DNA from 2 places in the Brenneria goodwinii genome. Region 2 is predicted to be linked to the other one. Evidence: predicted binding sites of a transcription regulator. Region 2 holds the regulator's gene; the other holds the start of a gene.
What was found. The regulator LexA, encoded in region 2, represses DNA repair genes until DNA is damaged. The targets are predictions, from matches to a motif close to TNCTGTATGTACATACAGNA.
Positions count from the first base shown of each region.

Region 1: sulA (SOS-induced cell division inhibitor SulA) is a predicted target of LexA. The motif match lies at 1,999-2,018, and genes of this name have one in related genera.

Region 1 is NZ_CP014137.1:1,173,806-1,177,909, forward strand. Features, by position in the region: gene ompA (porin OmpA) at 32-1,108, opposite strand; gene sulA (SOS-induced cell division inhibitor SulA) at 1,472-1,978, opposite strand; gene ACN28R_RS05360 (TfoX/Sxy family DNA transformation protein) at 2,197-2,823, shown strand; gene yccS (YccS family putative transporter) at 2,853-4,104, opposite strand, start outside.
Region 2 is NZ_CP014137.1:3,586,886-3,590,989, forward strand. Features, by position in the region: gene zur (zinc uptake transcriptional repressor Zur) at 1-35, shown strand, start outside; gene lexA (transcriptional repressor LexA) at 880-1,488, opposite strand; gene ACN28R_RS15940 (diacylglycerol kinase) at 1,597-1,962, opposite strand; gene plsB (glycerol-3-phosphate 1-O-acyltransferase PlsB) at 2,090-4,104, shown strand, end outside.

The DNA.
Region 1 (4,104 bases), 2.4 Mb from region 2:
CCGAAGCGAGGTTTTTTCTTTGTGGATAAACTTAAGCCTGAGGCTGAGTTACCACGTCTTTGATGCCACGAACTTCGATCTCTACACGACGATCAGGAGCCAGGCAGTCGATCAATGCAGCGCGAGGTTTCACGTTGTCACAGGTAGAACCGGTAACAGGGTTGGATTTACCTTGACCGCGAGCAGAAATCTTGTCTGCAGGGATACCTTTGGAAACCAGGTAGTCAACAACGGTCTGAGCACGTTTTTCAGACAGTGTCTGGTTGTACTGTTCGGAACCTAAACGGTCGGTGAAGCCCAGAACTACGACTGAACCGTCTTTCGGATCGAGGGTGCTCAATTGAGAGTACAGTTGATCCAGTGATTGCTGACCTTCTGCTTTCAGTGTGGATTTGTTGAAGTTGAACAGTACGTCTGACTTCAGGGTGAAACGTTTGGTTTCAACAACTGGAGCCGGAGCAGGTGCCGGAGCAGGTGCTACGTAGTCATCTTCTTGACCGAAGCGGTAAGACAGACCAACACTCATCAGCATGTTATCAGGACGAGCGCCAACGGTAGACGCGTCACCAATATTGCTAACCCACTGATAGTCTACGCGAGTAGCCCAGTTTTTATTGATAGCGTATTCGACACCTACCGCCGCCAACGGAGAAACACCGGTGTCATCTTTGTCCAGACCCTGGCCAGCATTGGTGCCATTGCTATCCGCACGCCAGAACATGCCGCCTAAACGCGTGTAAACGTCCAGGTCAGGCAGTACTGGGTAGCTGAGTTTGGCAGCGAGCTGAATGCCCTGAGCTTTGAAGCTAGCGCTATCAGTATTTGACGTTGCTGAGCCAGCGTATTTGATACGGCCCAACCAGTCGTAACCCAGCTCAAAACCCAAATAAGGGTTAGCCTGGTAGCCCAGGAACGCACCAGCGCCTAATTTGCTTTTGATTGGGTTGTTGTTGATACCTTCATAACCGTTTCCGTAGAAACCAGTGTCATGAAATTGGGAAACACCCAGTTTGCCACCGGCGTACCAGGTGTCATCTTTTGGTGCGGCTTGGGCTACGGTAGCGAAGCCAGCCAGTGCCACTGCAATTGCGATAGCTGTTTTTTTCATTTTACGCCTCATTATCATCCAAATCGGCAATTAACACGGAAGGTTAATAGACCTTTGGTTAAAAACCTTTAGCAGGAGACTTTGCTCTTATTTATTACTCACTACCAAGTATATTGGCGTTATAAAAGAGCAACTCCAGCGAGTCAAAGTCTACAACGTGATGAGAAAGTTACAAGTATGATGTGATTCGTATCATAGATAAATTAACGATTCATACATACTTACTAACAAATAGTAGATGATTTTGACAGTTATCAATGCTTTTCTACTATAAAAAAACATACCGCAGGGCTTGATAAAGCTGGCTCAGCCGGGAAATATTCTGGTTATCCCGCGAAACGGGTGAGAAAATTCTGAATTTACTTAATGATACAATATTGGGTGAATTTTTAGACTGGAAAACAGTCTATGTGCGCCGCGATTCGTGTTTTCCGGTCTCATAATAAAACCATAAGTGTTTCCTGATTGAGCCGCCAGGCGTAATCTTACTTTTTCTTCTTCGGTCAAATCATCCGGTAACCAGCATAATACCGCGCTATAATTTCCTGTCAGCAGAGCTTTTTCCATGGCATCAACCGTGAATAAAGGATTGATGTGATTCAACTGAACGCTTTTGTCTAATGGCAGCCCTGACTGCTGTAACCATGGACGACTGAGCTTCTGTTGGGGGGACAACCAAAGTAACCAGCGTGACTGTGCTCCTAACTGTTGTAAAAGTGGGAGCAATAAATGCGTAACTATGGGTTGGTCGGCGTTATACACGATTTCACTGATAACTCCGCCACAGGATATTGAAGACGCCGCCGCTAATGGGTTACCGGAAAACGGTGACGAATGAGCATGGTAAGAACGATGTGGTAAGGGGCGCATAATGAGTTCTCCGCACAGATTGCTGTATGGATATACAGTATCCTTGGCGCGAGTGAAAATCAACCTAATTTTTTCAAAGCGCTTCGCATATTCGGCATGCAACGCGCAACAAGCTCATTTTGTGTTTGAAGACGCTTTTACCCTGTGATTAATTACTTGTTCCTGTTACGAATATTCCAGTTGACAGGGCAGGTTATTCAATACTAAGGGTCACAGTAATGAAACATTTATGCGAAAAAAGGATTTTGCAGTCTAAGCATTATTTTGCATCTTTAGGGGACATAACATCTCGTTCCCAATTTGGTGGTTACAGTATCGCAGCAAATAAAATTATTTTTGCTCTGGTGTCAGGCGGTGAACTCTACCTGCGCGCCAGCAAGAAAGATGAACAGTACTTTCATGATCGTAATATGCCTCACCTTATTTACACTAAGAGAGGCATGCCGGTTCCGTTGAATTATTATCTTGTCGATGAATCTCTATGGGAGAATACGACGCAATTATTGCGCTATGCCAGAATGTCTCTGTCAGGAGCACAGCAGGATAAAGCGGCTAGAAATCAGTGTGTGCGCTTAAAAGATTTGCCTAATCTCAATCATGATCTGGAGCGTTTGCTGTGGAAAGTCGGCATAAAAAATATTGACGAATTACAGCAATATGGGGCCAAAAGCAGTTATTTGAAATTACGGGCGATCAGTGCGAATCTGAGCGTTAATATCTTACTGGCGCTGGCCGGTGCAATATGCGGTATGCATCAGGCGGCACTGCCGACGGGTATTCGTAATGAGCTGCTGGAATGGTATGAAAGCAATGTTGTGCCTTCTTTCAAAAGACACAAACATTGATTCGGCCCGGTCCTGCCGACAGATGATTTTTATAGTTGAATCATGTCATTTTTTAATTGGGTGAGTTCGGGTAATAGCTCAATGAGCAAGCCAATTTGTTGAAGAACCAATAGTTCTTTACTATCCGGTTCCGCTGACAGGGATTGAATGCGGCTGGTTATCACGTTCAGTCCCTGACTTACTTTCAGTTCTTCTTTCTCGTTGCGATGCAGCGCATCTTCCACATAGTGGACCGCGTCATCCAGTAATTGCAGGATTTCAGGCGATGAAATCTTTTCGCGATGAGCGCCTAATGTGGAGATGTAGCTGAGTAAGGTGTGATTGAGGCACATCAGGCGGAAGGCGCTGTCCATTTTATTTCGAATGGCGTGTGGTTCCGACGACATATTGGAAACCACGGACGCTAATTCCGCATCGCAGTTATGGGCGTCGCGTCGGGCAACACGGTAAGTCAGGCTATTATCTTTTCCCTGGTGGTATTGCACCATGATCGCATCCAGATAGCGGCAATTCGCACTCAATGTTTTATTGATAACGGCCGGTAGTCCGCGAAAACGCCAGTCCGGCCAGATAAAACTTACCGCTATCCAGGCAATGGCGCATCCGAGCAGGGTATCGATTACGCGTGGCGCAGCGACTTCAAAACCTTCACCGAGCAGATTGAAACATAACAGCACCAGCAACGTAATGAACATGGTGGCATGGGCATATTGCACATGACGAAAAGCAAAAAACAGTACGCCGCTAATCACGATAAGCGTCAATTGTCCTTCAATTGACGGCACAAAATATAAAATAGGCAGCCCCAGTAAAATCCCGGTCAATGTGCCGATGATGCGCAGCGCCAGACGACGCCGTGTAGCGTTATAGTTAGGCTGACAAACAAACAAGCTGGTCAGCAGTATCCAATATCCATGCCGCATGCCTGTAAGCTGAATAAGAGCATATCCGCTGCAAAGCAGGACCGACATCCGAACCGCATGGCGAAATAGCGCTGATTGAGGGGTCAGGTGGCGGCTGATTCGCAGCCGGATATCGCTCAAGCCGGTAATTTTATCATCGGCCAGCGTATTTTCCGGATTGCTTTCTTGCTCAATGCTTTGTTCTGATTCAATGGTCGATAGCTGCGCGTCGATCGCACGCAGGTTATTCAGCAAATATTGTAACGCCTTGATTTGTGAAGAATCGGTATGATTGCTTTCGGCAATGCGCATTATTGCCAGTTCAAGATGAACGAAAGCGTGTTCAATCCTGCTATCATGCTGATATTTCTGGTGAAAT
Region 2 (4,104 bases):
ATCATGACCATACCATTCCCATTAAAAAACGCTGACGCCATTAATAATAAGGATGGGAAGGGAACATCCGCTGTCCCCGTTAATAGCGCTCAAACCGGATTTTTGCAGTCAGAAAGAAAATAAACCTGCCGTCTCTTTCCAATCCTACATTACTGCCGCCACCCCAAGTACGGTAAATGGTTAACACCTCGACACAGGATGCCATTATTCGAACTTGCGCGTGTCAACATTACCGGTTAGCAGTCGCGATTATATTGCCTTCCCATACCTTTAACTTGTTTTTCAGCCGATTATTTTGGCGACCGTAACCGTATCAGAGGTTAGTCGCCATTTGATCATGCGTATCTGTAACTCGTCATACTGCAAGTTGCATGTGCGTTGGCTTTGTTACCCGCCCCATACCTGTGGCTCGTCCCTACGGGGCCGCAGCAAGCGGCGTTCAAATCGGTTCCCGTGGTCGCTACCTTCCTGCAACTCGAATTATTTAAAGTATAGTTTATTCTTTAAGTATTATCTTGTACGCTGACTCGCTCTTTATTCATAGCAAATATTGCCATATAAAGTGAATTTTCGCACTATCGGCAAAAGCCAGTAATGGAATAAAAAAATATCAAAGCGAGAAAAAAACGCACCTAAATATTAACTATAGACGATAGTTTCACTTTATTATTTAAATAGGGTTTCAAAGAGCATCATTAATAATCTAATTAAGAAAACGATCGGTAATGTCGCAACAAATCAAATAGGCGAAATGCAACAGAATGTAGCGGTAATATTGAATACGCATGAAAGAAGGAAACAACATCGCCCCAAAATATGAGGCGAGTATCAAACGAAAATGGCAGGTCGGATGGATGACCGGCAGTCAACGCGCCGGCATCAGCTCCAGTCGCCGTTGCGAATAACACCGACGGCCAGCCCCTCAATAGAGAAACTTTGTTGACGCAGGTCGACAACGATAGGAGAAAACTCTTCGTTTTCAGCCAGGAGATGAACGGTGTTGCCCTGCTTTTTCAAGCGCTTGACGGTGACTTCGTCTTCAATGCGCGCCACAACAACCTGTCCGTTATGGACATCCTGCGTTTTATGCACAGCCAGTAAATCACCATCCATAATGCCAATGTCTTTCATCGACATCCCGCTGACGCGTAACAGAAAATCGGCGCTGGGTTTGAACATTGACGGATCGACCTGATAATGACATTCAATATGCTGCTGGGCTAAAAGCGGTTCACCCGCGGCTACGCGGCCAATCAGCGGAATGCCAGCCTCTTCCTCCATCAGCAGACGAATACCGCGTGATGCGCCGGACACAATTTCAATTACGCCTTTACGCGCCAATGCCTTCAGATGCTCTTCTGCGGCATTCGGTGAACGAAATCCCAGCTGCTGGGCTATTTCCGCTCGCGTTGGCGGCATACCGGTCTGCGCTAGATGATCGCGGATCAGGTCATAAACCTGCTGCTGTCTGGCTGTTAATGCTTTCATTCCGCCCCCTGGTTGTTTATACAGTTTTGCTGTGAGTATATACAGCTAATTGCCAATTGGGAACCGGGATGTGAGTAAACCTCGGTTTTTATTAATTTCTGGAAGCCTTCACGCAAAATGCCGCCAGAGAATACAGCCCCAGACGACAGCCGCCAGCAAAATGGCGACAAACACCGCTGCCGAACCAATGTCCTTTGCGCGGCCCGATAATTCATGGCGTTCAAGACCAACGCGATCGACCACCGCTTCGATCGCACTGTTAACCAGTTCAAATAACATGATCAACACCACGGCTCCGATAAGCAGCAGTTTTTCCACCAAGGTTATTGATAACAGACAGGCGATGATCGCTCCAACAATAGCCAGCAGCGTTTCCTGGCGAAATGCCGCTTCATGCCGCCATACCTGCTTCAATCCCTGAAGGGAATAGCCGGTTGCTTTGATTATCCGGGTCAGCCCCGACGCTTTATTCATCTATCCTCCATTATTTATCAACGCTCGCTCACGTTTTAACGCTTTCCCGTTGTCTTATCACAACAGATCTCCAGCGCAGTTTCTGGTATCCTTGCGACGCATTGCTAACAAGAGGCTTCAAGTTGTTATGTCAGGTTGGCGTAAAATTTATTATAACCTATTGAATTTTCCACTCAAACTGTTAGTGAAGAGTAAGGTAATTCCCATAGACCCCGTGGCCGAACTGGGGTTGGATCCCTCGCGCCCGATCCTCTATGTGCTGCCTTATAATTCGCAGGCGGATTTACTCACGCTAAGGGCGAAGTGCCAGGCGTTAGGTCTCCCGGATCCGCTTCAGCCGGTCGATATCGGCGGCGTGCAGTTACCCAGTCATGTCTTCATTAATGACGGTCCACGCGTTTTCCGCTACTACGTTCCCAAGCAGGAATCGATCAAGCTGTTCCACGACTACCTGGATTTGCATCAAAACAATCCTGAACTGGACGTGCAGATGGTGCCGGTATCCGTCATGTTTGGCCGTTCTCCGGGCCGCGAAGGGCAAAATCAAACGCCGCATCTGCGCCTGCTCAACGGTATAGAGAAATTTTTTGCCGTATTGTGGCTGGGCAGAGACAGTTTTGTCCGTTTTTCCAGTCCGGTGTCATTACGCTATATGGCGACCGAGCACGGCACGGATAAAACCATCGCTCACAAGCTCGCCCGCGTCGCCCGCATGCATTTCGCACGCCAGCGTTTGGCTGCGGTCGGCCCGCGTCTTCCGGTGCGTCAGGAGTTGTTCAACAAACTGCTTAACTCCAAAGCGATCAAAAAAGCCGTTGATGATGAAGCGCGCAGCAAAAAGCTCTCTCATGAGCGAGCGCAGCAAAACGCCATTGCCCTGATGGAAGAGATTGCCGCCGATTTCTCTTATGAAGCCATTCGCTTATCCGATCGGGTATTAGGCTGGACCTGGAACCGTCTCTATCAGGGGATCAACGTTCACAACGCCGAACGCGTACGCCAACTGGCGCAAGACGGACATGAAATTGTCTATGTGCCCTGCCACCGCAGCCACATGGACTACCTGCTGCTGTCCTACGTACTCTATCATCAGGGGCTGGTGCCTCCGCACATTGCCGCCGGGATCAACCTGAACTTCTGGCCGGCCGGGCCGATCTTCCGCCGGCTGGGGGCATTCTTCATCCGCCGCACGTTTAAAGGCAACAAGCTGTATTCCACTATTTTCCGTGAGTATCTGGGCGAACTCTTTACCCGCGGCTACTCCGTCGAATATTTTATGGAAGGCGGACGCTCACGCACCGGGCGGTTACTGGAACCGAAAACCGGCACGCTGGCCATGACGATTCAGGCCATGTTGCGTGGCGGTACGCGCCCTATCACCCTGGTGCCGATCTATGTGGGTTATGAACACGTGATGGAAGTCGGCACCTATGCGAAAGAGCTGCGCGGCGCGACGAAAGAGAAAGAAGGCTTTATGCAGATGGTGCACGGCTTGCGCAAACTGCGCAACCTGGGACAAGGCTATGTGAATTTCGGCGAGCCTTTGCCGTTAACCGCCTATCTGAACCAGCATGTGCCGCAATGGCGCGATGCCATTGATCCCATTGAAGCGCAGCGGCCAAGCTGGCTAACGCCCACGGTACAGAATGTCGCGATGGATATCATGACGCGCATCAACAACGCCGCCGCGGCGAATGCCATGAATCTCTGTTCCACGGCATTACTGGCTTCACGTCAGCGTTCCCTGACCAGAGAGCAAATGCATGAACAGTTGGATTGCTACCTGCAACTCCTGCGCAATGTGCCTTACCATAAAGACATCACGGCGCCTGAAAAAACGCCCGCTGAATTGCTGGAACATGCGTTGAGCATGGATAAATTCGAGGTCGAGAAAGACAGTATCGGCGATATCATCATCCTGCCGCGGGAGCAGGCGGTGCTGATGACCTATTACCGTAATAATATCCAACATCTGCTGATCCTGCCGTCGCTGATCGCCAGTATGGCGATCCATCACCGCCATATAACCATGACCGAATTGATCCGCCAGATTACGCTGATCTATCCCCTGCTCCAGGCGGAACTGTTCCTGCATTACAGCAAAGAGGAACTGCCGGCGGTGCTATCCGCACTGACGGAGGA